Regions from separate parts of the Promicromonospora sp. NPDC060204 genome, predicted to be linked through region 3. Evidence: riboswitches for the same ligand, from Rfam matches in the RefSeq annotation. Region 3 holds a riboswitch; each other region holds the start of a gene.
The links. Region 3 has a riboswitch for S-adenosylmethionine ahead of ACFWEJ_RS26420 (methylenetetrahydrofolate reductase). Riboswitches for the same ligand answer to the same signal wherever they lie in the genome.

Region 1 (8,614 bases), on a different contig from region 3:
GAGCAGGAGTACCCCGGCACCGAGGTGCTCTGGCTCGACCAGCCCGGCGACGGCTACTCGGAGACGGTGCTCGCGCAGGCCGCCGCGGGCGAGCTGCCCGACGTCACGAACCTGCCGCCCGACTTCGCGCTCACGCTGGCCCGCGAGGGCCTGCTCACCGACCTGACGACGGTCGACGACACCTTGGAGGACACCTACGTGCCCGGGGCGCTGGCCGCCTACCGGTACGCGGGCCTCGAGGGCACGTTCGGCTTCCCGTGGTACCTGACCACGGACCTGAACTACTGGAACAGCGCCATGTTCCGGGAGGCGGGGCTCGACGCGGCCGCGCCGCCGACCAGCCTCGACGAGCTCGTCACCCAGGCGCGGATCATGCACGACGCGACCGGCGGGTACCTCATGAGCCGCAAGCCAGGCGTGGGTGACTTCGCGGCGGCCGGCATCCCCGTGCTGTCCGACGACGGCACCGAGTTCACGTTCAACACGCCGGAGGCGGCCGCGCTGCTCGACGTCTACCGGGACGCCTACGCCGAGGGCCTCATGCCCGACGACGTGCTCACGGACGCCTACCTGGGCAACAGCCAGCTCTTCGCTGAGGGCAAGGTGGCCTGGTCGACCGGCGGCGGCAACTTCATCAACAGCGTGCTGGAGAACAACCCGGCGCTGGAGGGCCAGATCGTCTCCTCGCCGTACATGGGCGCCACGCCGCTGTACGTCCAGGGCCTGTCGGTCTCGAACACGTCCACGAACCTCCCGGCGGCCGTCGCGCTGGCCCGGTTCGTCACGAACGCCGTCAACCAGGAGGCGTTCTCGGCCGAGGTGCCGGGCGTGTTCCCGTCCACGGCGGCCTCGCAGGAGAACCCGGACCTCGCGCAGAGCGACGGCACGCCGCAGGGCGACGCCAAGGCGATCGCGTTCAGCAACCTCACCACGGCGCGGGTGCTGCAGCCGGTCGAGATCAGTGAGGCGATGACCACCGTCATCAACCAGCAGCTCGCGGCGGCGATCACGGGCGACAAGACGTCGTCGGAGGCCCTCGACGCCGCCGTCGGCGAGTGCAACAAGCTGCTCGCCGACCAGTGAGACCAACCAGGGCGCTCGCCGCCCGCTACGAAAGGCCAACTGCAATCGTCTACGACCCCGACGTCGCCGCGCACGCTGCGACGACAGCGCTGTCACGGGCTTGCTCATGACCGGGCCCGCACACGTCCCCGCCGGCCGCCCCGGCGCCGGCCTGACCAGCGAGCACGCCATCCGCGTGCGGCACCGCGGCGAGGGCCGCACCGTGCTGCTCGACGGGCTGGACGTGCCGGTCGAGGCCGGCACGGAGCTGCGCTACGCCGTCCTGCCCGTGCTCGACGAGAAGCTCACCTACCGCTCCACGTACGTGGCGCTCGACCTGCTGCTCGACGACGGCACGTGGCTCTCCGTCACCGACCCCGGGCGCGCGCTGCTGGACCAGCACGGCATGCCCGCGACCGCCGTCGGGCAGGGCGAGGCCCGGATCCTGGTGCCCGACCACTGGAACCTGGTCCGCGTGGACCTGGGTCCCGTGGCGCGGACGCTGCCGGGCCGCCGCGTACGCGCGGCCGCCGCCGTGACCGCCGCGCCCGACCGCGGGCGCACCGAGGCGTGGTTCGACACGGTGTCGGTGGGGCCGCGCGCCCTGCGCACGGTCACCGGCCGCACGGACCTCGTGGACACCCGGCGCGGCACGCACTCCTCGGGCGCCTACTCGCGGGGCAACAACGTGCCCGCGGCCGCGGTGCCGAACGGCTTCACGATGTGGGTCCCGCTCACCGACGCCGCCTCCGAGCGCTGGCTGTACTCCTGGGCCGCGCACAACGGCCCGGACAACCGGCCGCGCCTGCAGGGCGTGGGCATCTCGCACGAGCCGAGCCCGTGGATGGGGGACCGCGACCAGCTCGCGTTCCACCTCGTGCCCGCCTCGGGCGACGGCGACGACGTGCCCGACGCAAGTCTCGACGCCCGCTCGATCGGCTTCTCGCACGACGACGAGACCGCCCGCCCGCACCGGTACGACGTCGGCCTGGACGACGGCGCGCGCGTGGCCGTCGCGGCGGCCGACCACGGCGGCGTGCTCCGCTTCACGTTCCCGCCGGGCGCCACGACGGGACACCTGCTGGTCGACGCCGTGGGCGACTTCGGCGCGGACGGCCCGCCCGTCTTCGTCACCGTGCACGACGACGGCACGCTCACCGGCTGGAGCGACCACGGCAGCCCGCTGTCGGTGGGCCGCAGCCGCATGTACGTGGTGGGCCGGATCTCCCGGCCCGTGCTCCGCACGGGCCGCGCCCGCGGGCGGGACCACGCGACGTACGCGACGGTGGCGCTGGAGTCCGGGGTGGGGGCGGACGGCGCCGAGGCGGGCCGCACGGTCGAGGTGCGCGTGGCGACGTCGTACATCAGCGAGGAGCTGGCCTGGCTCGCGCTGGAGCGCGAGGTGTCCGGGACCTTCGACGAGGTCGCCGAAGCCGCCCGCGCGCAGTGGGAGGAGCGGCTCGGCGTGCTCGACGTCGAGGGCGCCTCCGAGGAGCAGCGGGTCACGCTGTACTCGAACCTCTACCGGCTCAACCTGTACCCGTCGTCGTACACGGAGGTCGGGGCCGACGGCGCGCCCGTGCATGCCTCGCCCGTGCTCGACGGCGCCCCGGTGGTGCCCGGCGAGATGTTCGTCAACCACGGGTTCTGGGACACCTACCGCACCTGCTGGCCGGCCTACGCCCTGCTGTACCCGGAGGTCGCGGCCCGGCTCGCCGACGGCTTCGTGCAGCAGTACCGGGAGGGCGGCTGGGTCGCCCGCTGGTCGTCGCCCGGCTACGCGGACCTGATGACGGGCACGTCGTCCGACGTCGCCTTCGCCGACCTGTACCTGCGCGGCGTCGACCTGCCCGACCCGCTGGCGACCTACGACGCCGGGCTGCGCAACGCCACCGCCCTGCCCACCCGGTCCGGCGTGGGGCGCAAGGGTCAGGACTTCGCGCTCACCCACGGCTGGGTGCCGCGCGACGTCGAGGAGTCGGTGTCGTGGAGCCTCGAGGGCTACATCAACGACGCCGGGCTGGCGCGGATGGCGCAGGCGCTCGCCGACGCGCCCGGGACCCCGGACGGGCGCCGTCGGGCCCTGCGCGACGAGGCCGCCTACCTGCGGCAGAGCGCTCTCGGGTACGTGCACCTCTTCGACGCCGCCACGGGGTTCTTCCGCGGCCGCGCCCGGGACGGCGCGTTCGACCCGGCGCCGTTCGACCCGGACGCGTGGGGCGGCGACTACACCGAGTCCGACGCCTGGAACTTCCTGTTCCACCCCGTGCACGACGGCGCGGGGCTGGCCGCCCTGCACGGCGGGCGGGCCGGGCTGGAGCGGCTGCTGGAGCGGTTCTTCACCGAGCCCGAGCAGGCCGACAAGCCGGGGAGCTACGGGTCCCCGATCCACGAGATGTTCGAGGCGCGCGACGTGCGCCTGGGCCAGCTCGGACAGTCGAACCAGGTGTCGCACCACATCGCCTGGACGTGGTCGGTCGCCGGGCGGCCGGACCGCACCCAGGAGGTCGTGCGCGAGATCCTGACGCGGCTGTGGACCGGCAACGACATCGGGCAGGGGTACCACGGCGACGAGGACAACGGCGAGATGTCGGCCTGGTACGTGCTGGCCGCGCTCGGGCTGTACCCGCTGGAGATCGGCTCGCCGCGGTGGGCGGTCACATCGCCGCTGTTCGACCGGGCGGTGGTGCACCGGCCCGACGGCGACCTCGTGATCGAGGCGCCGGGGGCGGCCGGGCGGCGGTATGTGGAGGGGCTGGACGTGGCGGGTGGTGACGGCGCGGCTGCGGCGCGGGAGATCACTGCGCCGTCGATCGACAACGGTGACCTCGTCGGGGGAGCGACCCTGCGCTTCGTGCTGTCGGAGACCCCGACCCGGTGGGGTGTGCCGTCGGACGACGAGGCTGGTGCTGGTGCTGGTGCTGGTGATGCGGCCAGTGCCGCGGGGGTCGGCGACTACTCGGCGTCCGACCGGCCGTGGCGGCGTGCCGACGGCGGCTGGCGCGGCGTGGAGGGTGCGCTGCCGCACCTGACCGACGGCGACCTGACGACGTCGGCCGCGGTGGACGGCGTGCTCGACTGGGCTCCCGCCGCCGAGGTCCCGGCCGGATCGGTGCTGCGCGCCTACACGCTGACCTCTGGCCCGGCGTCCGACACGGCGCCGTCCGCATGGCGTCTGGTCGCGGCCGACGGCCGGGTGCTCGACGAGCGGTCCGGCGAGGAGTGGCGCTGGCCGAGCCAGCTCCGCCCCTTCGTGCTCGACGAACCGGTGCCGCTCACCGGCCTCCGGCTGGAGCTTGCCGAGCCCGGCGCCGTTGCCCAGATCGAGCTCCTCCTGGACTAGCCCCTCGCCGAGCCCACCCCGATCCCGAAGTGCGCTTCTACCCAGTCATTACGCCCGAAAACAGCCTGGTTCCGGGCCCAATGACTGGGTAGAAGCGCACTTCTGCGTTGTGTGGGCTCGGCGGTGTCGGTCGATCGCACGAGTTCGGCTGACCGCTCGGCTCGTCTCGTGACCCCGGCCGGTTCGGTGCGTGACTCCGGCTGGTCGCCGACGCCGGTGTGTGAGTGAGCAAGGGGCCAGGCGAGAGTGCGCTTCTACCCAGTCATTGGGCCCGAAAACAGCCTGGTTCCGGGCCCAATGACGGGGTAGAAGCGCACCTTGCTCGGGCGGGGCCGCGCCGCGTCCGCGCCCGCGTCCACCAGCACACCCCCGCCTGCCGGCGAGACCCTGGTCCCGGGATGTGAGATCTGGGCAAGGATCATTGACTTCTATGGGTTCCATTCGTATCTTCTGTGACATCGAGACCAACCACACCAATCCGATCGGAGAGATGTAGAAAGCCTCGACAGGTCATGAGTTCCGACGCGAAGCCCCGGCTGGTCGGACGGCAACCCCCCGCGCGGGTGGGTGCCCCGGGTGAGGACCAGGTCCACCGCCGCCGGCGGATGACAACACGCGTCGCTCGCCGATGGGCGAGCAGGTGAGGAGAACGACGATGACCCGGAGCGCTGCCCCCGCCGTCCACGTGTCCCTGCCGTCCCGGAACGTCACCGTGCGGGCTGGTGCTGCCCCGCGCGAGGACATGTGTTGTCACTGCTCCTGTCGCTGACGGCGACAGTCCCACACTGACAGCCCCGACGCGCTGACCGGTCGCCACAGGCGCCACCGGTCCGCCGCCCGGAACTCCTCTCGGCGCCGCACGCCGAGCCCCGGCCGTATCCGGCCCTCACGTTCCTGACCGGACGTCCCACTCCTGCCCTCTGGCAGCCACGCTCCCGGGTGACCCCTGGACGCCGTCGCGCACCCTGCGCGCGCCGGCCGGGTCCTCCGGGCGCCGTCGCGCAGCCGCAGCCCGAACGGAGCCCCGCCGTGCCGTACCCGTCGCAGCCCACGTCCCTCGCCCCCACCTCCTCCCGTCCCGTCGTGCTCGGCGTGGACCTCACCTCCGCCGGCGCCCGTCCGGGCGCCCACCGGGCACGTGGCCCGGTCGCGCCGCGTCCGTTCGACGGCGAGCGGTTCCTGCACCTCGTGCGGACCGCCGACCGCGGCCTGCTCGACTTCGTCAGCCTCGACGAGGGCTTCCTGCTCCATCCCGGCCGCAGCCAGGTCACTGGACGGCTGGACACGGCCGTCGCCGCGGCCCGGGCCGCCCGGGTCACATCGGGCATCGGGCTGGTCGCCGCCGTCGACACGGTGCACGTCGAGGCGGGCCACGCCGCCGTCGCGCTGAGCAGCATCGACCGCGCCAGCAGCGGCCGGGCGGGCTGGCAGGCCGTGCGGCAGGGCAAGCTCCCCGAGTCCGACGACGCCTGGGCCGCGCGCGTCGAGCTCGGCATCCGGTCCGTGACCCAGGTGTGGACCGGACGTCCCGGCAGCGGGTCGGGCGCGGTCGAGCTCGACGCCGAGGGCCGGTTCCGCGTGGACCACGACGGCATCCGGTTCGCCGTCCGGGGCCGCCGCGCCGAAGGAGACGCGCTGCCGCAGGTGCCCCCGCCCGTCGTCGTCCGCGTGCGCTCCGAGGCCAGCGCGGCGCTCGCCGGCCGCACCGCCGACGTCGCGCGGATCACCGTCACCGACGCCGCGCACGCGGTGCGGCTGCGCCGCCTCGTGCGGGACGCCGCGCTGTCCGCCGGGCGCGACCCCGAGGAGCTGCGCGTGCTCGCCGAGGTCTACGTGGTGCTCGCGCAGGAACGGGCCAGCGCGCGGGCCCGGCTCGAGCTCGTCGAGGCGCTGGAGGGCACGGCGGCCATGGGCGACGGGCTCGTCGTCGCCGACACGCCCGACGAGCTCGCCACCCTGATCGCCGACTGGACCACCGTCGGCGCCGTCGACGGGTTCCTGCTGCGGCCGTCCTCGCTCAGCTCCGACCTCGACACCATCACCGACCACCTCGTCCCCGCGCTCCAGCAGGCGGGCCTGTTCCGCACCGAGCGGACGGCGACGTCGCTGCGCGGCTCGCTCGGGCTGTCGGACGTCGAGGCCGCCGAGCGGGCGCTGCCCACGGGCCGGCTGCTGAGCGCCTGACGGCTTGACGACCCGACGAACCACAGACGACCCGGAGGAGACCACCATGACCACCCCTGAGCTGCAGACCCCCGACGCCGCGGGCGCCAAGGTCGCCGGCGGCGCCCTGCTGATCGACGTCCGCTCGGCCGCGGGCCGCGCCTCGGCGGGCGAGATCCCGGGCGCCACGCTCGCGGACCGCAACAACCTCGACGCGCTGTTCGGGCCGTCCGACAACCCGGCGATCACCCTCGACACGCCCGTCGTGATCGTGTGCGGCTCGATCAACGGCTCCGGCCCGGTCGCGGAGGCGCTCGCGGCCCGCGGCTACACCGACGTCTCGCACGTCGACGGCGGTTTCCCCGCCTGGAAGGAGGCCGGGCTGCCCGCGACGGAGGCGGCGGACCAGCCGGCGGCGGCAACGGCGGACCAGCCCGTCGTGGACACGGCAGGACAGTCGGCGACCGAGGCTGCCGACCAGCCCGCGACCGCCGGAGCGGACCAGCCCGCGACGGCGCCGAGCGCGGCACCATGACGATCGCGGACGAGGTCCGGGCGGCCCGGTCGGTCAGCGGCACGGTGGGCGGCACGGGCGGCAGCGCGCCGAGCGTCGTCGTCCGGCGGGTGCGGGACGACGAGCACCGGGCCGCCGCCGAGGTGCTCGTGACCGCCTACACGCACGACTTCGACATCAGCGACGGCTACCGCCAGTCGCTCGGCGACGTCAGCCGCTGGGCGAGCGAGCACGAGGTCTGGGTCGCGGTGCCGGCCGCGGAGACGGGTTCGGGCGGCGGGACCACCCGCGTGCTCGGCGTCGTCGTCATCCCGGCGCTCGGCGGGCCGGCGCTGTCGCAGCTCGCGCAGGACGGCGAGCTCGACTTCCGCCTGCTCGCGACGCACCCCGACGCCCGCGGGGGTGGCGTGGGCGAGACGCTCGTGCGGCACGTCATCGGGCTCGCGCGCGACCGGGGCGCGCGGCGCGTCGTGCTGAACTCCGGCGACCAGATGCGCGCTGCGCACCGCCTGTACGAACGGCTCGGCTTCGGGCGCCTGTACGAGCGCGAGACGCGCGTCGTCGAGACGAAGCAGGGGCCCACGCGACTGCTCGCCTTCGGCCTCGACGTCGCCGACGCCGGCGCCGGCACGGACCTCGCCGACGCCGACATCAACTCCACGGACGGCCGCCCATGACCGGCTTCGCCACCCGGCAGGTGCACGCGCGCAGCGCGGGGCGGGACGACGCCGGGCGCGCCACCTCGCCCGCCGCCGCGCCGTCGGCCCGCGTGGTGCCCCGCGCCACGCCGGTCTACCTGACCGCCGGGTTCGAGTTCGAGGAGTGGGAGCAGGCGGCCGGGCACTTCGGCGCCGGCGAGGGCTTCGCCTACACGCGCACCGGCAACCCGACCACGGCCGCCGTCGAGCAGCGGATCGCCGCCCTGGAGGGCGGCACCGACGCCCTGTTCCTGGCCAGCGGGCAGGCGGCCGTCACGGTCGCCCTGCTCGGCCTGGTCGAGGCCGGGCAGCGCGTGCTCGCCGCGTCCAGCATCTACGAGGGCACGCGCGGGCTGCTCCTGGAGAACCTGCCGCGCCTCGGCATCGAGGCCGACTTCGTGGACGACGCCGCCGACCCCGCCGCCTGGGAGCGCGCGATCCGCCCCGAGACGCGCGTGCTCTTCCTGGAGTCGATCCCGAACGCGCGCAACGACCTGCCCGACCTCGCGGCCGTGGCCGACGTCGCGCACGCCCACGGGCTGGTGCTCGTCGTGGACAACACGCTGGCCACGCCGTACCTGCTGCGGCCTATCGAGCACGGCGCCGACGTCGTGGTGCACTCCGCCAGCAAGTTCCTGGCGGGGCACGGCTCGGTACTGGGCGGCGTCGTCGTCGACGCCGGGACGTTCGATCCGCGCGCCTCGGGCGCGCTGTACCCGCACCTCGTGGCGCCGAGCCGCACGGGCGGGCCGAGCGTGGCCGACCGGCACGGCGGCAACGCGCGCCTCGCGTACCTGCGCGAGACCGTGGCGCCGCGGTTCGGCCCGACGCCGT
Region 2 (6,959 bases), on a different contig from region 3:
TGAAGCCGATCCGCGTGAGGATCATGCCCACGAACCGGGCGATCGCCTTGGCGATGAAGTACCCGATGAGGAATACCACCAGGAACACGAGGAGCTTCGGGATGAAGCTCGCGACCGCACCGAGCGCGTCCGTGATCGGTGCCAGCCAGTCGACTGCGTTCGGCACGAGTGCCGTATTGAAGAATGTCATGGTGTTCTCCCCCTTCGAGATATTTCTGTGCACCTCGGGCACACCGTGATGGCGCGGCGCAAAGGTGACAGCTCCGCACGAACATATGCCGGAGAAGCGCATTCTGCGCGGCGGAATTACACGGTGCAGAGTTCCATTCGCCCGTAGCGCTGGGTATCAACGCAGGTCACATCGTTGAATGCGATTCGTCAGAAAGCGTCTAGCCTGACGGGATGGATGCCCTGCACGAGCGGACCGCCGTCGAGCTCCGCGACCTTCTCGCCGCCGGAGAGCTCACCCCCACCGAGGTGACCGAGCACTACCTCGACCGGATCGAGCGGCTGAACCCCGTTGTCGGCGCCTTCGCCACGGTCACCCCCGAGCAAGCCCGGAAACGGGCGGCCGAGCTCCAGGAGAACCGCGGGACGGGTTCCGGCGAGGGCACGCCGCCGCCGTCGGGCAGCCTGTGGGGCCTGCCCACCGGGGACAAGGACCTGTGGAACAGGGCGGGCGTGCCCACCGGCTTCGGGTCGCGCGCCTTCGCGGGCCTGCCGCCGGCCGAGGAGAGCGACGAGATCGTGCAGGTGCTCGACGACGCCGGGATCGTCAGCCTCGGCAAGACTGCCGCGCCCGAGCTGGGCTTCCCGGCCTACACCGAGCCGGTCGGCGCCGCCCCGGCGCGTACCCCCTGGGATCTGGGCCGCGGCGCGGGTGGCTCCAGCGGCGGAGCGGCCGCCGCGGTGGCGGCGGGCCTGCTGCCGTTCGCGCCCGGGTCCGACGGCGGCGGGTCGATCCGCATCCCCGCGGCGGCCTGCGGAGTCGTCGGCCTCAAGCCAACGCGCGGGCTGCTGCCCGCGGGCAGCGGCGTCGACTCCCTGGGCGGGCTGGTCGTGAACGGGCCGATCGCGCGCACCGTCGCCGACGCCGCCCTGCTGCTGGAGGCGATGCTCCCGCGGCGCGCCGGGGGCGGCGTCGCGCACCCGTACACGCTGCGGGCGCCGTCGTACGCCGCGGGTGCCTACCTCGCGGCCGCGCAGCGTGCCGAGCTGCCTGCCGAGGAGGCCGGCGACCCCGGTCGCCTCGCCCGGATCGGCGTGACCACGTCGTCGGCGTGGGACGGCTTCTACGACATCATCGTGTCCCCCGAGGCCCGCGCCGCGCTGGACGCCGGGGTGGGCGCCCTGGCCGGCCTGGGGCACGAGGTCGACGAGTTCGCGCTGGCCGCAGCCCCCGAGTACGCCCCGGCGTTCCGGACCCTGTGGATGGGCGGCGCCTCAGCGGTGCCGATCGACGACCCGGAGACCCTGGACAAGCTGGAGCCGCTGACGCAGTGGCTCATCCGTACCGGCCGCACGGTCCCCGCCCGGCAGCTCGCCGAGGCGGTGCGCACGCTCACCGGCTTCGAGCGCTCCCTCGTGGCGCAGGTCAGCGCCTACGACGCCGTCGTGACCCCCGCGCTCGCGCTCACCCCGCGGCCGATCGGCTGGTACGACGCGGAGGATCCGGAGCGGAACTTCGAGCAGCAGTGCCAGTACACGCCCTTCACGTCGATGCTCAACGTCGCCGGGCTGCCCGCGATCACGGTGCCGACCCACTGGACCGCGCCCACCGCCGAGGCGCCGGCCGGGCTGCCCATGGGGGTGCAGATCATCGGCCGGCCGGGCGGAGAGCTCACGCTGCTGGCGCTGGCGGCCCAGATCGAGGCGGCGCTTCCCCGTCCGCAGGCCTTTCCGCTCTGACGTGTCAGGCGTACAGGTCCACCAAGGGACCTGTACGCCTGACACTTCGGTGGTGGCCGAATGTGGTTCCGCGGCCCGGCGACGCGTGCTTGGGTACCCCTAGTGGGTATCCAACAGCGACGGCGCCACAGCGCCGGGACAGGGAGAACGGGACCATGGCCGAGACGTTCGAGACGACCGCCCCCGCGCGGCCGAGCCGGTGGACCGGGACCTGGCCCGCCAACACCGCCTGGATCGTGCTCGGCATTCTGACGGGCTTCGCCCTGCTGGTGGGCGGGACGGCGATCGTGGGCGGCACCTGGCAGGACGCCGTCGCCGAGGACCCGACCACCGCGATCGGCGTCGCGACGCTGTGCTACCTGGCCGCCGCCGTGACCGGCGTCCGCTGGACGGCCTGGCTCGTCGCCCTCCTGGCGTCCGCGATCCCCGTCGCGTCCGAGCTGCTGGACACGCCGCGCTGGATCGCGTTCGTCCTGGTGGGGCTGGTCCTGGCCGGCATCGGGCTGGCCCGCGGACGCCGCGCGACGTGGCCGCAGGCCGCCGCGATGGCCGGCTTCTTCGGGGTCGCGACGGCAGCCCTGTTCCTGGAGCCGCGGCTCGGGCTGGCCCTCGCGGGCCTCGCCCTCGCCGCGCACGCCGGGTGGGACGTGGTGCACTACCGCCGCGACGTCGTGGTGAACCGTTCGCTCGCGCTGTGGTGCATCGGGCTGGACCTCACCATGGGCGGCATCTGCGTGGCCCTCGCGCTGTAGCCGTCAGTCCTCGTCCGGGAGGCAGCCGAAGGCCTCGTCGAAGCCCAGGGCTGCCGTCGCCAGCAGGCCCGCGAGGCCGGAGCCCTCGGGCACGGGGCGCGGGTCGTCGGTCACGACCCACAGCCCGTCGACGACGTCGTACCCGGCCTGCGGGCCGTCCTCGACCAGGCTGCCGACGGCGGCGATCAGGCGCTCGATCTCCTCGCCCGCGGTGCCGACGCCGACCGAGGCGCGCACCGCCCCGGCGTCGAACCCGAGCCGGCCGAGCAGCGGGTGCGCGCAGAAGCGGCCGTCCCGGACGCCGATGCCGTGCTCCGCGGACAGGTACGCGGCGACGAGTCCCGGGTCGTACCCGGTCACGGTGAAGGTGACGACGCCGACCGGGTCGACGGCGTCCGCCCAGACCCGCACGACCTCGACGCGGTCGATCGCCTCGAGCCCGGACACGAGCCGGCGGCGCAAGGTGTTCTCGTGCGCCACGACCTCGGCCGGGTCGAGCGCGGCCAGCTCCTCGCAGGCCGCCGCGAGCGCCACCGCGCCGATCACGTTGGGCGAGCCGGCCTCGTGGCGCGCGGGCCCCTCGTGCCAGTCGGTGCCGCCCACGCGCACGCGCCGGACGGCGCCGCCGCCGGCGAGGTACGGCGTGCCCTGGTCGAGCCAGTCGCGGTGACCCACCAGCACGCCGGCGCCGAACGGGGCGTAGGTCTTGTGCCCGGAGAAGGCGAGGTAGTCCACGCCGGTGGACTCCAGCGAGATGCGGCGGTGCGGCACGAGCTGGGCGCCGTCGAGCGCCACGCGCGTCCCGAACTCGTGGGCGACGGCGACGATCTCGGCGATCGGGAGGGACTCGCCGGTCACGTTCGAGGCGCCGGTCAGGGCGAGGAGGGCGTACGGGCGGTCCTCGGCGGCGTCGGCCAGCTCCTCCCGGATCTGGGCGACGGTCTCGGCCACGGTGGCACCACCGGTCAGCACGGTCGCGCCGGTGGTGCGCTGCCAGGGCAGCAGGTTCGCGTGGTGCTCGACGTCGAGCACCAGCACGCGGCCGGGCTCGCCGTCGGCCTGCGCGGGGACGCAGCCGGCGAGGAGGTTGAGGGAGTCGGTGGTGTTCCGCGTGATGATCGTCAGGTCGTCCTCGCGGGCGCCGACGAACGCGCCGATGGTGCGGCGCGCGGTCTCGTAGAGCGCCGTGCTCACCTGGGAGAGGTAGCCCGCGCCGCGGTGCACGCTGGCGTACAGCGGCAGCACCTGGGTGACGCGGTCGGCGACGGCCTGCAGGGCCGGGGCCGACGCGGCGACGTCGAGGTTCGCGTACGAGACCTGCGTGCCGTCCACGAGCGGGACGAGCGTCCCGCCGCCCACGACGGGGCGCAGCGGGGCGAGATCGGTCACCGCGGTGGCACGGCTGAGAGTGGGAGCAGACATGGCGTCCTCCAGCACAGTCCTGGGGGAGGTTCCCCCGCGCTTGCCGCACGCGGGCTGCGCGCGGCCTGGTCGTCACCCGGGGCACCCCACCGCGGAGGGAGGGTTGCCGGCCAGCGAGCCGGGGCTTGACGCTGGCGCTCATGACCTGCGGCCATCCTGTGCTGCGGGCAAAACTCCTGTCAACGCATGTCTCAGATGCTGGTCCCACGTTCTGGGCGGGCCGCGCGGGCCGCGAGATCGGCGACCCGGGCCGCGTCCGAGCGGTACATCGCGGCATGGTCGCGCAGCTCGGCGGGCCCGCCGTCGTCGGCCCTGGCCTCGCTGAACGCGGCGAGCTCCGTCAGGCGCTCCGCCATCGTGCCGAGCACGTCGGCGCGCGACCAGCAGGCCCCGTACGCGGCGACCAGCGCGTCCAGCCGGGCCAGCGGGTCCAGGTGCCCGACGTCGTAGGTCACCCCGGCGAACGCGTCGCCCGCGAACGGGGCCAGGCGGTACGCGGTGTACGCCAGGTCCCACAGACGCGGTCCCGGCGCCGCCGTGTCCACGTCGATGAGGCCGGCGAGCCGGCCCGCGCGGAACACCATGTTGTACGGCGCGGCGTCGTTGTGGCAGACCACCTCGGCCGGCTCGCGGGCGGGCAGCTGCCAGACGGCGTCCGGCAGGTCGAGATCGAGGGACGCGTCGTGGAGCCGGCGCAGCAGGCGCCCGGCGTCGCGCAGGTTCTCCTCGGACCAGAGCCACTCCGGTGCGGGCCAGCCCGGGACATCGCCCGGGAGGAACGAGACGACCTCGCGGCCGCGGTCGTCGAGCCCGAAGGGCTCCGGCACGTCCGTGACGCCCCGGTCCCGGACGTGGCGCAGGTACGCGTGCACCGTGGCCGTCCACGGTCCGGCGGTCCGGCGCACCGTGTCGCCCACGCGCACCACCGCGTTCATGTTCCCGCCGGTCAGCGGCTCCTCGTCAGCAGACATCGGCGTCACCGTACCGAGGATCGGCTTTCCCTACTATTTTACTGGGGTTACCTGTCGAGACACTGTTCCACCCACCGGACACCATGTCGTAGGGTTGGCAACGACCATCCCGAGCGGCCGAGTGACGTGGCACGACGACGCCGCAGCAACCCAGCGTTCCCCGCAGCAGCGGAGGACGGACGAGGGTGCTACCGCCACGACCGATGGAGGAGCATCATGAGCGACCCCGCGCGCGTCGAAGCACGACCGGCTGACGGCTACGCCGGCGACATCACGCCCCAGCAGGCCTGGGACCTGCTCGCCGGCGACCCGGACGCCACGCTGGTGGACGTCCGCACCGACGGCGAGTGGCGCACGATCGGCATCCCGGACACGGCCTCGCTGGAGAAGCAGCCCGTGTTCGCCGAGTGGGTGCAGGCCGGCGGCCGCCCCAACCCCCGGTTCCTGGAGGAGCTCAAGGCGGCCGGCGTCTCCGGCGGGCCTGTCGTCTTCCTGTGCCGCTCCGGCCAGCGCTCGATCGCGGCGGCGCGGCTCGCCACGGCGTCGGGCATCGCGCCGTCGTACAACGTGCTGGAGGGCTTCGAGGGCGCGCCCGGGGCCGACGGTGTCCGGGACCAGCAGGGCTGGAAGGTCGCCGGCCTGCCGTGGACGGCGGGGCCCGCGTGACCGTCACCGGCGCTTACCCGCCCGGCGCGAACCCCGGCGGTTCCGGCCGCAAGCCGCTCCCCGACGGCGTCCGCCCGGCGACGCTCGCCGTGCGCGGCGGCCACCAGCGCAGCGAGTTCCAGGAGACGAGCGAGGCGCTGTTCCTCACGCAGGGCTACGTCTACGACAACGCCGCGGAGGCCGAGGCCGCGTTCAAGGGCGACGTCGACCGGTTCGTCTACTCGCGCTACGGCAACCCGACGGTGCACACCTTCGAGGAGCGCCTGCGCCAGCTCGAGGGCGCCGACGCCTGCTACGCGACCGCGACCGGCATGTCCGCGGTGTTCACCTCGCTGGCCGCGCTCGTGAGCTCCGGCTCGCGGATCGTGGCCGCCCGGGCGCTGTTCGGGTCCAGCGTGGTGATCTTCGAGGAGATCTTCAAGAAGTGGGGCGTGCGCACCGACTACGTGGACGGGCACGTGCTGTCCCAGTGGGAGGACGCGCTCTCGACCCCCGCGGACGTGGTGTTCTTCGAGACGCCCTCGAACCCCATGCAGGACATCGTGGACGTGCGCGCCGTCGTGGACCTGGCGCACGCCGCCGGGGCGATCGTGGTGCTCGACAACGTGTTCGCCACCCCGCTGCTGCAGAAGCCGCTGGAGCTGGGCGCCGACGTGGTCGTCTACTCGGCGACCAAGCACATCGACGGGCAGGGGCGCGTGCTGGGCGGCGCGATCCTCGGCTCCACGGAGTACATCACCGGCCCCGTGCAGACGTTCATCCGCAACACCGGGCCGTCGCTGGCGCCGTTCAACGCGTGGACCCTGCTCAAGGGCCTGGAGACGATGCCGGTGCGGGTCGCGGCCCAGAGCGCGAGCGCCCTCGCCGTCGCGCAGGCCCTGGAGGACCTGCCCGCGGTGGGCGCCGTGCGCTACCCGTTCCTCGACTCCCACCCGCAGGCGGACCTGGCGCGGTCGCAGATGAGCGGGGGCGGCACCGTCGTGACGTTCGACCTGGCGGTCCCCGCGGGCACGGACGACGACGCCGCGAAGCGGCACACGTTCGCGTTCCTCGACGCCCTGCGGCTGGTCGACATCTCGAACAACCTCGGCGACGCGAAGTCCCTGATCACCCACCCCGCGACGACCACGCACCGCAAGCTGGGCGCGCCGGGGCGGGCCGCCGTCGGCATCGCGGAGACGACGGTCCGCCTCTCGGTGGGCCTGGAGGACGTCCAGGACATCATCGAGGACGTCCAGCA
Region 3 (5,470 bases):
GCCGGCGGAGAAGCCGGCCGAGGTGTTGTCGACGATCACGGACCAGCTCGTGCCCGCCAGGGCCGCGGCCACCTCGGACCGGAGCTGCGGCAGCATCGAGTACAGGACGTCGCCCGGGCAGGCCGTCGCCGTGTAGTCCCGGTGCCCGTAGATCTGGGTGGGCGCGATGCCGTACTGGTCGCAGATGTACGCGCACAGCTCGACCAACCGGCTCCAGAGCTGCGCGGGCGGCGTGGCGCTCGTGTAGGTGCCCTGGTTCTCGATGCCGATGGCCTGGCTGTTCTGCCCGGGGGCGTGCGCGCCCACGACCGTGCCGCTGCCGTTCTGCAGCCGCGACAGCGCACCGTGCCGGCCCTCCATGACGTACCCGCCGCGGCTCAGCGTGAGGTGCTGCCCGGTGTCCACCCAGCCGTTGGCGAAGTGCCACTGCTGGATGTCGCGCGCGATCTGGTACCCGGCGGCCTGCGAGTAGTCGGTGACGTTGGCCGACGCCGTGTGGTGGATCAGGATCTTGTTCGGGTTGGTCGAGACGGTGTCGATCGTGCCGCGGGCCGCCGCGGCGCCCCAGGTGGCGCAGCTCGCGATCGTCGGCGCGGCCACCTCGACCCCGGCCACGGCGCCGGGCGGCGCGTCGGCGGGCGCCTCGGGGTCCGGTGCCAGGGACGGCGGGGCGTCCGCCGTCCGCGCCGGGGCGGCGCCGGGCGCGCTCCCGGCGGGAGCCGCGGGCGCGGGGGCGGCGACGGCGGCGGGCGCGGCGATCGTCGCGCCCGCGGCACCGATGCCGAGGACGACGGCGCCGCGCAGCAGGTCGCGCCGCCCGAACGCGGCGTGGCTGTCGGGACTGCAGTCGGTGGAGCTGTGGTCGTGTTCGTGCACGGTGGGGCCTCCACGGTTCGGTCGCGCTGTGACGTGCCGATTTTCATCCGTAGTATCGGCCGCTCTGCCGACCGGCGGGTACATCACACCCACCCCATCCCCCACACAACATGCCCGCCCAACCCGTTGAGTGCTGGCTATTTGTTGGTTTCGGGCGTGGAAAGCAACAAATAGCCAGCACTCAACGAAGGGGTTAGGCGGCGGCTCGGCCTGTCAGGCCCACTCGGTCCAGGAGGTCCAGGGCCGGGCGGTGCTTGTTGAACGTGTAGACGTGCAGGCCGGGCGTGCCGGCGTCGAGCACCTCGCGCGCGAGCGCCGCGGAGAACTCGATGCCGTGCGCGTGCTGGGCCTCGGGGTCGACGGCGCCGTCGGGCGCGGTGAGCCGGTCGAGGTCGCGCAGGAGGTCCGCGGGCGCCGCCACCCCCGTGAGCTCCTGGACGCGGCGCAGGCGCCGGGCCTCGGTGGTGGGCAGGATCCCGGCCAGGATCGGGATGGTCACGCCCTCCGCCCGGGCCGCCTCGACGAACCCGGTGTACGAGTCCGCGCGGTAGAAGAACTGGGTGATCGCGAAGCTAGCGCCCGCCTTCTGCTTCTCCAGCAGCCGGCGCACCTCCTGCTCGCGCGTGGTGCCGGCCCCGGGGTTGCCGTCCGGGAACGTGGCGACGGCGATGGCCAGCGGCCGGGCGGCCGAGCGCAGCGCCGTGCTGACGTCGGCGGCGCACCGCCGCTCGTCCACCTGCCGCAGGAGCCGCACGAGGTCCACGCTGGAGCGCACACCGTCGGCCGGGGGGCGCCAGTCCGGCTCGTCGCGCGGCGGGTCGCCGCGCAGGGCGAGGAAGGACCGCACCCCGGCCTCGAGGAACTCCTCGATCACCGCGGACACGTCCTCGCGGGACGCGCCCACACAGGTCAGGTGGGCCACCGGGAGCACGGGCGTGCCGCGCAGCAGGGTGGCGAGCACCTCGCGCGCGGTGGCCCGGTCGCCGCCGGCCGCCCCGTAGGTCACGGAGACGAAGTCCGGGCGGGCCGCCACGAGCCGCTGCGCCGTCTCCCAGAAGTTGGGCGCGGCGTTCGGCCGGCGCGGAGGCATCAGCTCGAACGACACCGTCGGGCGGTGCGGGTGTACCTCGGCGACCATGGCTGCTCCATCGAACCTGGCGTGAGCACCTTGCGTCCCTCGCGCCGCGGCGACGCGGCAGAAGGTCGGCAGGTTGCTGCGGTGTCAGGGAGCCAGGACTCTCGACCGCTCTGGATGGGGTTCGCCACCATGTTAAGCGCCCGTCCAGCACTGGGACAGAATTCGTCCGGAGGTCGAGACGGCCCGGTCCACGGTGTGTGGACCGGGCCCGCCCGCTACTTCACCGACCCGGCCACCAGGCCGCCCACCAGGCGCTTCTCGATGATCATGAACAGGATCACCACGGGCACGATCGCCACGACGGACACCCCGAACACGTACTGCCAGGACGTCTCGTACTGGCCCACGAACTTGGTGAGCGCCACGGACAGCGGCTGGTTGCCCGCCGTCGTCAGCAGCACCAGCGACGCCGCGAACTCGTTCCAGGAGGCGACGAACGTGAACACGACCGCCGTCACGATGCCCGGCCAGACGAGCGGCAGGTTGATCTTGGTCAGGACGGCGAACGTGCCGGCGCCGTCGAGCTGCGCCGCCTCGTCGACCTCCTTGGGGATGCCCGCGAAGAAGCTGTGCATGATCCAGACCGCGAACGACAGGTTGAACGCGGCGTTGACCAGGATCATCGCGACCCACGTGTCGAGGATCCCGATGGCGATGAACTGCCGGAACAGGCCCGACGTCAGCACGGCGGGCTGCACCATCTGGGTCACGATCACGAGGAACAGGAAGAAGAGCCGGCCCGTGAACCGGAACCGCGCCGTGTAGTAGGCGGCGGGCAGCGCCACGGCCAGCACGAGCAGCGTGGCGCACAGCGAGATCACCAGGGTGGAGATCAGGTTCTGCGCCAGCGGCGTCTCGGGCGTGGACCACATCGTGACGTAGTTGTCCCAGTGCCACTCCGTGGGGAAGTAGGTGGGGTCGACCGACCTGATCTCGGCCTTGGTCTTCACGGAGCCGAAGAACATGATCAGGTACGGCAGCAGGAAGACCACCAGCACCACGAGCCCGGCCAGCAGCCGGAGCAGCAGCGACCCGAGCGGCACCTGGTCCGTCGTGTACTTCCGCACCCGCCTCCGGTTGTCCGACGGCGGCCGGGCCGCGCTGTGCGCGGTGGTCCCCGGGTCGGTGATCGCGGTCATCAGACCTCCTCCAGGGGGCGGACGACCCGCACGTAGACGGCGACGATGGCGATGACCACCAGGAACGCGATGACGGACAGCGCGCTGGCCAGGTCGATCTGCCGCTGGTTCTGCATGTACTTGAAGATCATCGTCATGACGGTGTCGGCGTCGTACCCGGGGATGGACCCCGTCATGACGCGCAGGATCGGCAGCGAGTTGAACACGTTGATGATGTTGATCAGCACCGCCACCGAGATCGCGCCCCGCAGCTGCGGCAGCACCACGCTGAAGTAGGTGCGCGCCCCGCTCGCCCCGTCGATCCGCGCGGCCTCCACGGTCTCGCCGGGCACCGTCTGGAGCCCGGCGAGCACCGTGTAGGTGGTGAACGGCAGGGACACGAACACGGCGACCGCCATGGCCCACGCGAACGCGGTGCCCGGGTGGCGAGTCCAGCCGTAACCCTCCGGCGTGCTGATCAGGCCGACGTCCACGAGGAACGAGTTGATGATGCCGAAGTACGGCTCCAGGCCGTAGTGCACCACCAGCGTCGTCATGACGACGCTGGAGGCCCACGGCACGATGACGGCCATCCGCACCAGCCGGCGGCCGGGGAACGCCTTGTTCAGCAGTGCCGCGAGCGCCAGCGACCCGATCAGGGTGCAGGCGACGACGACCACGACCCACACGACGGTGCGGCCGAGGATGGGCCAGAAGTACTGGAAGCCGATGACCGTCGCGAAGTTCGCGAGGCCCACTCCCCCGTCGTCCAAGCCGCTCTGGCTGATGTCGCGTGTCGAGTTCCAGAACATCAGGCCGACCGGGAACAGGACCACGGCCGCAATGAGTGCGACCGCGGGCCCGATCCACGGCAGGGCCTTCAACAGGTCCTTCACCAAGTTCCCCGTGCTTTCGGTTCGGCGTTGCGTGTGGTCAGCCGTGCCGGGCACGGCGGTCGGTGCGGGGCGTCAGCCCGCGTCGACCTGTCCCTGGATCTCGGTCAGGACGTCCTGCGCCGACTTCTTCCCGTCGAGCTGGCCGAAGAGGGCCTTGAAGGCGGAGTCCGCGGCCTGCCAGTCCGGGTTGGTGCTCGGGTAGAACTGCGCGTCGGGCAGCACCTCGAGGAACGGCGCGAGCGCCTCCTCGCCGGCGAGCTGCTCGGAGCCCGAGAGGGTGGTGGGCAGGAAGCCCTCGGCCTGGACCCACGGCACGTAGACGTCGGCGGAGTAGAAGTAGTCGAAGAAGGCCGTGATGGCCTCCTGCTTGTCGCCGTCGTTCTGGAACGCCATGAGGTGGTCGGCCACGCCCAGCGTGAACGGCGAGCCGTCCTCGGTGGGGATGGGGTGGATCGAGTACTCCAGGTCCGGGTTGTCGGACTCGATCTGCCCGACGCTCGGCGGCAGGCCGATCTGCATGCCGACCTTGCCCTGGACGAAGATGTCGAACAGCGGGCTGCGGTCCGTCGCACCGGCGTCGGCCTGCGTGGCGCCCTCGTCGATCATCTTCTTGGCGAACTCGGCACCCGGGAGGTTCTCGGGGGTGTCGATGGTGATGGCCTCGGCGTCGCCGAAGGTTCCGCCGCCGCCCCACAGCCACACTGCTGCCTCGGCCTGCGCCTCCTCGGAACCGAGCGGCATGCCGTAGCCGGCCACGCCGCCGCCGAGCTCCGAGACCTTCTTGGCGGACTCGAGCAGCTCGTCCCAGGTGGTGGGGACCTCGGCGCCGGCCTCCTCCAGGAGCGCGTCGTTGACGAACAGCGCGCGAGCGGAGGCGATGAACGGCAGGCCGTAGGTGGTGCCGTCCACCTGGGCGTTCTCCAGGAACGTGGGCTGGAAGTCGGCGTAGGTCTCCTCGGAGGTGACCTCCTCGACCGGGTACAGCAGCTCGTCCGCGGCGAAGCCGGCGAAGGGGCCGCCGTTGTAGATGTCGGGTGCGTCGCCGCCCTGGATCTTGGTGGCGATGACGGACTCGAGGTTGTCCCAGGACTCGACCTGCAGGTTGACGTCGATGTCGGGGTTGGCCTCCTCGAACCCGGCGATCACGTCGTCCCAGTTTCCCTGGGTGGCGTCGGAGTAGCTGGGGACGAGCAGGTCGAGAGTCGTCCCGTCGCCGGTCGCCTCCCCGCTGGACCCGCCGAACCCGCAGGCCGTCAGTCCGGTCGTAGCGGCGAGCGTGATCGCCATGATCCCGCCAAGCCTCTTGTACTGCGCCATTGCCGTCCCTCTCCTTCGTGGTGGTGCAGGTCACGTTTTCACTCGGGTCGGAATCTGTCAATGGTTCTAACAAACCTGTGACACACGGGTGACACAGCGTTTCCAGACCTGCCCCTGGGGCAACC
Region 4 (8,614 bases), on a different contig from region 3:
GATGTCAGCGGCGCGCTGTGACGTGGGCAACATCCGGGACCTGACATGGGCGATCCCCTGCCGGACACACTGTGTCGGAAGCATCCACCCCCGAGGACCTGCACCCCGGTTGACCGACGGAGACCCCGGAGCCCGCCCTGACCACGAACACCGAGCCGCACCGCGCCGCACCGGGCCCGCTGACGCCCGCGCGCACGGAGGAGCTCTTCGCGACGCACGCGCGCGCCGTCCACCGCTACGCCCGCGCGCGGCTCCCGGCCGCCGAGGCGGAGGACGTCGTGGCCGAGGTCTTCGCGATCGTGTGGCGCAAGGGCGAGCTGCCCGACAACCCGCGGGCGTGGCTCCTGGCCGTCGCCCGCCGGGTCATGGCCAACCAGGCGCGCGCCCGGCAGCGGCGCACGGCCCTGGTCGAGCGGGTGCGCACGCACCCGGCCGCGGCGGGCGCCGACGACGTCCGTCTGGTCGGCGAGCTCGACGAGCTCCGCTGCGCGCTGGACCTGCTGCGCCCCGCCGACCGGGAGGTCATCGCGCTGCTCGCGGCAGCGGAGCTCAGCACCGCGGAGGTGGCCCAGGTCCTGGGCTGCACGACGGCGGTCGCGGCCACCCGGGTGCACCGCGCCCGGCGCCGCCTGCGCGCGGCGTACGAACGACTGACCGACGAACGACTGACCGACGAACGGCCGACCGAGGAAGGAGCCTGACGTGGACGACGACGAGCTGACCCGCGCCCGCCGCGCCCTGCGCGCGGCCGATCCCGAGCTCGACCTCGCGCGCGCGTACGCCGAGTCCCGGGCACGGGCCGCGGCGCAGGCCCAAGCGCCGGACGCGGCTGCGGACCGCCTCCACAGCCTCGACCCGCGCGCGAGCGGCCGGGCCGACGTCGGCCCTGGCGGCGCCGGATCTCGGGGCACCGACCCCCACGGCGTGTGGGCCGACGCCGGCCCCGACGACTGGGCCGACACCGGCACCGTCGAGGTGCTGCTCCGCGACCCCGACGCGGGACCCGGGCCGGTCCCGGCCGCGCTCCGGCGCGCGCCGTCGGGCCGCCGCGGGCCGGTCCTGGCGTGGGCGGGTGCGGTAGCCGCGGCAGCGGCCGCCGTCCTCGTCCTGAACCTGGCGGGCGCCCCGGAACCGGGCGCCCTCCCGGGCTCGGCGCCGGGCACCGGCGCGTCGGCGGCCGGGACCCCGCGTCCCGGAGCGTCGCCGTCCCCCACGGCCTGGCTCACGCCGGGCGAGGCCGTCACCCGGGCGGGCAAGGCGATGTCCGGCGCGAACTGCGGCGTGAAGACCCGCTCGACGCTCGGGGACGAGTCGATCATGCGCTTCGACCAGGTCGACGGGCCGGACCTGGCCGTGCCGAAGCCCCAGCTGGACCAGCAGCCCCTGCAGGTGCTGCAGGCGGCGTCGGCAAGCGTGCTGCTCGGCCTGCCGGGCTACGACGGCACGAACCAGCGGCTCGACGACGACCTCGCGGTCGAGGAGCTGGGCGGGCAGACGGTCGCGCGCATCCGCGTCACCCCCTCGGACGGCCTGATCCGGGGCGGCGACGTGACCCGCGTCGAGCTGCTCGTCGACACCACGACCTGGCTGCCGCAGGCCCAGGAGATCTGGGCCACCTCCGACCGCGGCAAGCAGATCCGCGTGCACAGCGACCTGAGCTGGTCGCTGTGCGACCAGCCGAGCATGGCCCCCACGGACGACGCCGGCCAGCCGTGACCCGCCCCGCCGCCGCGCTTCCCCGACGGCCCGCGGGCTCACCGCCCCACCGCCCCACCGGATAGGCTCCCCGGCGTGCTCCACCCCGCCGCCTCCGCCGACCTCGACGACCTGGCCGCGTTCCTCCGCACGGCCGACCTGACGGTCGCGGCCCTCGCGGAGCCCGCCGTCCACCTCTGGCTGGAGCGCGACGACGCCGGGGCGGTCACCGCGACGACGGGCTTCGAGCTCGGCGCGGACGGCGCGCACGCGCTGATCCGCAGCGTCGCCGTCCGGCCCGACCTCCGGGGCGCCGGGGACGGCCTGCGCCTGGCCCGCTTCGCGCTGGACCGGGCCGCCGACGCCGGGGCGCGCGAGGCCTGGTTGTTCTCCCGCCGGTCGGGCGGCTTCTGGCAGAAGCTCGGCTTCGGCCCGACGACGACGCGGGCGCTCGCCGCCGCCCTGCCCGACGCCCACCAGGTGCAGCTCTTCCGCTCGACGGGCCAGCTCGACCGCGAGGTCGCATGGCGGCGTCCGCTGCCGGTACCTGCTAGCTTCACCGCATGAGGTCTCCAGAAGCATCCAGGCCAGGGCTGCCGGTACTCCGGTAGCCCGAGATGCCCCTGTAGAGACCACCGCGCCGCGCTCCCCTGCGAGCGGGCCGCGTCAGCGCATCCGAAGGGCCCGTAGTGCCGTCCCGGCCTACCCGTCTCCCTCCACCCTTCGGAGTTCTTCATGCCTGTCCTGCTCTACGTGCTCGCGGTCGCGGTCTTCGCGCAAGGCACGTCGGAATTCGTCCTCGCCGGGCTCGTGCCCGGCATCTCCGCCGGCCTCGGCGTCTCGCTCGCCCAGGCCGGCTACCTGACCTCGGGCTTCGCAGTCGGGATGGTCGTCGGCGCGCCGCTCACGGCCGCCGTCGGACGCCACCTGCCGCCCCGCTGGACCCTGTCCGCCTGCCTGCTCGTCTTCGTCGCGGCGCACGTCGCCGGGGCACTGACCGACAGCTTCGCCGTGCTGCTCGGCACCCGGTTCGTCGCCGCGGTGGCCAACGCGGGGTTCCTCGCGGTCGCGCTGTCGACGGTCCAGGCCCTCGTCCCCGCCGGGCTGCGGGCCAGGGCGCTGGCGGTGATCCTCGGCGGCACGACGCTCGCCCTGGTCGCCGGCGTCCCCGCCGGCGCGCTGCTGGGCGAGCTCTGGGGCTGGCGCTCCGCCCTGTGGGCGATCGCCGGGGTCGCGGCCGCGGCCCTGGTCGCCGTGGCCTGCCTGACGCCGGTGCGGCTCGACGCCGGTACCCCGCGCGCCCGGCTGGACCTACGGACCGAGCTCGCCGCGCTGCGCTCCCCGCGCCTGCTGCGCCACCTCGTGCTCGGGGTGCTGGTCAACGGCGCGACGTTCTGCGCGTGCACCTACCTGGCGGTCGTCGTCACCGACGGCGCGGGCCTCGGGTCCGCGCTGGTGCCGGCCGTGCTGGCCCTGTTCGGCCTGGGCGCCTTCGCCGGGGTCTCGGCCGCGGGCCGGCTCGCCGACGCCCACGGCGGCCGCCTGCTCGTGATCGCCGGCCCCGCCCTGCTCACGGGTTGGGTCCTGTGGGCCGCGCTCCCCGCGAGCCCCGTGACGGTGTGGGTGCTAGCGCCTGTGCAGGGCGCACTGTCGTTCGCCGTCGGCGGCACGCTGATCGCCCGCAGCATGGCGGCGGCCCACGGCGCGCCGACCATGGGCGGCGCGTTCTCGACCGTCGCCCTTAACCTCGGCGCGCTCGCCGGACCGGTGCTCGGCGGGAGCGCCGTCGTGGCGCTCGGGCCCGCCGGACCCCTGGCGGCGAGCGCGGCGCTGACGGCGGTGGCCGTCGTGCTCGGGGCGACAGCCCGCGCACACCCGGCAGGCCTCGGGGAAGACGTCACGCGTCCGAGGGCGTAACGCTGAGGTAGCAGTGCTAGCTGAGCGTTACCTCCTCGGCTGTGCAACGTGTTCCCCGGGAGACCGCCGGGAGCCGTCGCGTGCCCGGGGAATCCGCGGCGACATTCTGACCGCGACGCCGTCGTGCCTGGTAGCGTCCCCGGCACGACGGCGTCGAGCACCAGCGAGGAGACGGATGCAGCCCCTGTTCCCCCTACGGGCACGTTTCGCGGTGCTGGTCCCTGCCGTGCCGGTCCGGGCCGTGCTGGTGCGGGCCGTGCTCGTACCTGCCGTGCTGCTCCCCGCCGTGCTGACGTCCTGCTCTGCGGGTCCCGACGTCCCGGCCGGACCCGCAGAGCCGGCCCCCGCACGCGAGGCCGCGACCGAGCAGTACACGGCGGCGCTGGACGACGTCCTCGGCGCGCTCCAGGAGGCCGTCCCGGAGGTCGAGTGGACCGCCAAGGACCGCTTCCCGTCCCTCACCGAGCAGCCGGACGGCGAGTGCGTGCTCTTCCTCGCCGAGAGCCTGGGCGAGGGCGACCTGTACGAGCCCAGCGACGGCCTCGCCGACCTGGCCGCCGGGCTCGACCCGGTGCTCCAGGAGCACGGCTTCGACCCGCTGTCGGACGTGACCCACGCCGAGCACGGGGGCGACTCCTACGTGACGGCGACCGACCCGGCCGGCTGGGAGCTCCGGGTCTCGGCCTACCCGCCGCTCGTCGGCCTCTCGGGTCCGGTGGAGAGCGACGAGTGCGCCGAGGCGTGACCGGCCCGGCGACATGACCCGCTAGAGACTCCCCCACTCCGCGGCGGCCTCGGTCAGCCGCGCCTGGACGGCGGCGACCGCCGGCCCGTGCGGGACGCCGCGGCGTCCCGCGAGATACAGCGTGTTCAACGGGGGCGCCTCGGGGTGGTGGAGCTCGACCACCTGCCCGGCGTCCAGCGCGGGCGCGACCAGGTACTGCGGCAGCACGGACACGCCCGCACCGCCGGTGACGGCGGCGAGCACGGCGCGCAGGTCGGGCACCACCAGCGCCGTCGTGTTGGGCGGCCGCCGGCCGAACTCGCTGCGCCAGTACCGGCGCACGATCGGCAGGTCCTCCGCGTAGGCGACCAGCGGCAGGTGCGCCAGGGCGGCCACGGGGTCGGCTGCCAGACGCCCCGCGTCCACGGTGTGGGCCAGCGCCGGAGGCCCGACGAGCAGGAACTCCTCGTCGACCAGCGGCGTCGCCGCCACAGCGTCCTGCCGCGGGCGCACCGAGGACACGACCAGGTCGAGGTGGCCGGCCGCCAGCGCGGCCAGCAGCTCGTCGCCGAGCCCGAGCGCCGTACGGAGCTGGAGGCCCTGCGCGACGAGCGGCACGAGCGCGGGCAGCACACGCACCGTCATCAGCTCGGCCGCCCCGCCGATCCGGACGAGCCCCCGCACCGCCGGCTCGACGTCGCGGGGACCGAGCGCCGTCCGGAGCCCGTCCACGTGGAGCCCCACCTCGGCGGCCAGCGCCACGGCGCGCTCCGTGGGCTCGGCGCCCCGGCGCGACCGCACGAACAGGCGAGTCCCGAGCTGTTCCTCCAGGCGGGCGAGCTGCCCGGTGACGGCGGGCTGGCTCACGCCCAGCCGCTCGGCCGCCGCCGACAGCGACCCCGTGCGGTAGACCTCCAGGAACGTGGCGAGGAGGTCGAGACCCGGCACCGGCACCCCCTCCGTCGTCGTCCTGCCCACAGGCTAGCCGGGCTCAGCGCGCGGCGAGCGCCTTGAGCACCGCCTCCGCGGCGGCCGCGCTGGACTGCGGGTTCTGCCCGGTGATCAGGTTGCCGTCCTGGACCACGGTGCTGCTCCAGGGTGCGCCGACCTGGACGACGGCGCCGCGCTCGCGCAGCCGTGACTCGACGAGGTAGGGCGCGGCGTCGCCGAGGCCGCCCTGGCGCTCCTCCTCGTCCGTGAACGAGGTGAGCGCCCGGCCCGCGTAGGTGAAGGTGCCGTCCGGCTCCTGGGCGCTGAGCAGCGCGGCGACGCCGTGGCACAGCGCGCCCACGGTCGTCCCCCGGTCGTTCGCCGCGAGCAGCAGGCGGCCGAGGTCGGCGTCGTGCGCGAGGTCCGCCATGGGGGCGTGACCGCCCGGGACGTAGATCGCGTCGTAGTCGTCGCCGCGCACGTCGGCCAGCGTGAGCGGGTGGGCGAGCTGGCCGGCGATGCCGTCGAGGTAGGCGCGGAACTCCGCGGCGTCGGCGGCGGGCACCCCGCCGCGCTCGTCGAGGCTGACCGCGTCGACCGTGGGCGCGACGCCGCCCGGCGTCGCGACGTCGACCTGGGCGCCGGCCGCGGTGAGGACCCGGTGGGAGGCGGCGACCTCCTCGGCCCAGTAGCCGGTGGGGTGCTCGGTGCCGTCGGCCAGGCGCAGGCTGTTCGCGGCAGAGACGACCATCAGGATCTTCGACATGGTGTGGTTCCGATCTGTTCGGGGAGCTGCCCGCTGGGTGCGGTCCTCGGGGAACGTCAGAATCCATCACCGGATGCCGAAACGGTCAGCCGGATCCATCACCAAACTTATGACCCCGATTTGTCCGAGGCGTGGACGGTTTGCCGACCACATCCCGGGCATGCCTACGATCAAGTCTCATCATCCAGAGCGGTCGAGAGTCCTGGCTCCACGACACCGCAGCAACCTACCTCCGAGGCGCCAATCTCGGGGCAAGGTGCTAACGCCAGGTCCGATGGAGCTGATACGCATGGCAGTCACGAACCCGCACCTTCCCACCGCCACGATCCTGGGCTACCCGCGCATCGGCCGGAGGCGCGAGCTCAAGCGCGCCGTCGAGTCCTTCTGGGCCGGCCGCACCACCGCAGACGAGCTGGAGGCGACCGCCCGCGACCTGCGGCAGACCACCGCCCGCCGCCTCGTCGACCTGGGCCTGGACGCCGGCAACGCTGCCGTCCCCGGCTCGTTCTCGTACTACGACCAGGTGCTCGACGCCGTCGCCCTGCTGGGCGCCGTGCCCGACCGCTTCGCCGGGCTCACCACGGACGGGGGGCGCCTGCCCCTCTCGGCCTACTTCACGGTGGCCCGCGGCGAGGGCGACAACGCGCCGCTCGAGATGACCAAGTGGTTCGACACGAACTACCACTACCTGGTCCCGGAGATCGGTCCGGACACCCCGATCGGGTTCGTCGACGACCGCGCCGTGCGCGAGTTCACCGAGCTGGCGCAGCCGGCCGACGGCGGCCAGGCCGTCGTGACGCGCCCCGCGTTCGTGGGCCCGGTGACGTTCCTGCTCCTGAGCAAGGCAGTGGGCGACGCCCCCGAGGGCTTCCGCCCCCTGGACCGGCTCGACGACGTCGTCGCCGCCTACGCCGACCTGCTGCGCGCGCTCGCCGCCGCAGGTGCGCCCTGGGTGCAGCTCGACGAACCCGCCCTGGTCACGGACCTGCTGGACGTCCCCTTCGACGAGGTCGCCGACGCCGTCCGCCGGGCCTACGCCACGCTGGCGACCGAGCTCTCCCCCGCCGCGTCCGGGGCCGACGGCGCCGCCGCCGAGCGCCCCGCGATCCTGGTCACCGCCCCGTACGGCGACCTGCGCAGCGAGGCCGGCGACGGGCTCGCCCTGCTGGCCGGCACCGACGTCGAGGCGATCGCGATCGACCTGGTGCGCGGTGCCGCGCCGACCGGACCGGTCCCCGGCCTGGAGTCCAAGACCCTGGTCGCGGGCGCGATCGACGGCCACAACATCTGGCGCGCCGACCTCGACGCCCGCCTGACCGTCCTGGAGGGCCTGGCGGCCCCGGGCACGGGCGTCGGCGCCGGGACTGTAGCCGTCGGCACCTCGACGTCGCTGCTGCACGTGCCGCACGACGTCGCCGACGAGCCCCGCCTCGACGCCGACCTGAAGTCGTGGCTCGCGTTCGCGGACCAGAAGGTCGCGGAGGTCGTCACGCTGGCCACCGCGCTGACCGAGGGCCGAGCGGCGGTCGCCGACCAGCTCGCCGAGTCGACCGCGGCGGTGAGCTCCCGCGCCGCGGCGCCCGGCGTCGTCGTCCCCGCGGTGCGCGAGCGGACCGCCGCGCTGACCGCGGCCGACGTCGAGCGCGCGCCGTACGCGGAGCGGGCGGCCGCGCAGCAGGCGCGGCTCAACCTGCCGCCGCTGCCGACCACGACCATCGGGTCGTTCCCGCAGACCTCGGAGATCCGCAGCACGCGCGCCGCGTGGGTGCGGGGCGAGCTGTCCGACGCCGACTACACGGCCGCCATGCGCGCCGAGATCGCGAGCACGGTCGCGCTCCAGGAGGAGCTGGGCCTGGACGTACTGGTGCACGGCGAGCCCGAGCGCAACGACATGGTGCAGTACTTCGCCGAGCAGCTCGACGGCTTCGCGACGACGGTCAACGGCTGGGTCCAGTCGTACGGCTCGCGCTGTGTGCGGCCGCCCATCCTGTGGGGCGACGTGTCGCGGCCCGCGCCGCTGACGGTCGAGTGGACGGCGTACGCGGCGTCCTTGACCGACAAGCCGGTCAAGGGCATGCTCACGGGCCCGGTCACGATCCTGGCCTGGTCGTTCGTGCGCGACGACCTGCCGCTGGGCGACACCGCCGACCAGGTCGCCCTGGCGCTGCGCGACGAGGTGACGGACCTGGAGGCGGCGGGCATCGGCGTCGTGCAGGTGGACGAGCCGGCGCTGCGCGAGCTGCTGCCGCTGCGCCGCTCGGCGCACCCGGGCTACCTCGACTGGTCGGTGCGCTCGTTCCGGCTCTCGACCGCCGGGGCGGACATCGCCACGCAGGTGCACACGCACCTGTGCTACTCGGAGTTCGGGCAGGTCATCGGCGCGATCGACGGCCTGGACGCCGACGTCACGTCCGTGGAGGCGGCCCGGTCCCGCATGGAGATCGTGCCCGAGCTGGCCGACGCCGGGTACGGCCGCGGCATCGGACCGGGTGTCTACGACATCCACAGCCCGCGCGTGCCGTCGGTGCAGGAGGTGACCGACCTGGTCGAGCTCGCGGCCAAGTCGATCGACCCGCGGCTGG

Region 1: another riboswitch for S-adenosylmethionine. It lies ahead of ACFWEJ_RS09400 (LLM class flavin-dependent oxidoreductase); the one in region 3 lies ahead of ACFWEJ_RS26420 (methylenetetrahydrofolate reductase).
Region 2: another riboswitch for S-adenosylmethionine. It lies ahead of ACFWEJ_RS24785 (aminotransferase class V-fold PLP-dependent enzyme); the one in region 3 lies ahead of ACFWEJ_RS26420 (methylenetetrahydrofolate reductase).
Region 4: another riboswitch for S-adenosylmethionine. It lies ahead of metE (5-methyltetrahydropteroyltriglutamate--homocysteine S-methyltransferase); the one in region 3 lies ahead of ACFWEJ_RS26420 (methylenetetrahydrofolate reductase).

What each region holds. Positions count from the first base shown of each region.
Region 1 covers NZ_JBHWZO010000053.1:14,388-23,001, forward strand. The annotation lists gene ACFWEJ_RS09390 (extracellular solute-binding protein) at 1-1,083, shown strand, start outside; gene ACFWEJ_RS09395 (GH92 family glycosyl hydrolase) at 1,190-4,405, shown strand; SAM riboswitch class IV at 4,914-5,025, shown strand; gene ACFWEJ_RS09400 (LLM class flavin-dependent oxidoreductase) at 5,435-6,589, shown strand; gene ACFWEJ_RS09405 (rhodanese-like domain-containing protein) at 6,636-7,103, shown strand; gene ACFWEJ_RS09410 (GNAT family N-acetyltransferase) at 7,100-7,759, shown strand; gene ACFWEJ_RS09415 (O-acetylhomoserine aminocarboxypropyltransferase/cysteine synthase family protein) at 7,756-8,614, shown strand, end outside.
Region 2 covers NZ_JBHWZO010000280.1:157-7,115, reverse strand. The annotation lists gene ACFWEJ_RS24800 (hypothetical protein) at 1-232, opposite strand, end outside; gene ACFWEJ_RS24795 (amidase) at 403-1,908, shown strand; gene ACFWEJ_RS24790 (hypothetical protein) at 2,064-2,660, shown strand; gene ACFWEJ_RS24785 (aminotransferase class V-fold PLP-dependent enzyme) at 2,664-4,082, opposite strand; SAM riboswitch class IV at 4,114-4,228, opposite strand; gene ACFWEJ_RS24780 (phosphotransferase enzyme family protein) at 4,274-5,053, opposite strand; gene ACFWEJ_RS24775 (rhodanese-like domain-containing protein) at 5,270-5,719, shown strand; gene ACFWEJ_RS24770 (O-succinylhomoserine sulfhydrylase) at 5,716-6,959, shown strand, end outside.
Region 3 covers NZ_JBHWZO010000333.1:35-5,504, reverse strand. The annotation lists gene ACFWEJ_RS26425 (N-acetylmuramoyl-L-alanine amidase) at 1-876, opposite strand, end outside; gene ACFWEJ_RS26420 (methylenetetrahydrofolate reductase) at 1,070-2,014, opposite strand; SAM riboswitch class I at 2,019-2,135, opposite strand; gene ACFWEJ_RS26415 (carbohydrate ABC transporter permease) at 2,230-3,153, opposite strand; gene ACFWEJ_RS26410 (carbohydrate ABC transporter permease) at 3,153-4,028, opposite strand; gene ACFWEJ_RS26405 (extracellular solute-binding protein) at 4,101-5,345, opposite strand.
Region 4 covers NZ_JBHWZO010000147.1:5,000-13,613, forward strand. The annotation lists gene ACFWEJ_RS18115 (RNA polymerase sigma factor) at 180-701, shown strand; gene ACFWEJ_RS18120 (hypothetical protein) at 703-1,716, shown strand; gene ACFWEJ_RS18125 (GNAT family N-acetyltransferase) at 1,792-2,262, shown strand; gene ACFWEJ_RS18130 (Cmx/CmrA family chloramphenicol efflux MFS transporter) at 2,431-3,612, shown strand; gene ACFWEJ_RS18135 (hypothetical protein) at 3,788-4,357, shown strand; gene ACFWEJ_RS18140 (LysR family transcriptional regulator) at 4,379-5,284, opposite strand; gene ACFWEJ_RS18145 (type 1 glutamine amidotransferase domain-containing protein) at 5,328-6,032, opposite strand; SAM riboswitch class I at 6,210-6,313, shown strand; gene metE (5-methyltetrahydropteroyltriglutamate--homocysteine S-methyltransferase) at 6,322-8,614, shown strand, end outside.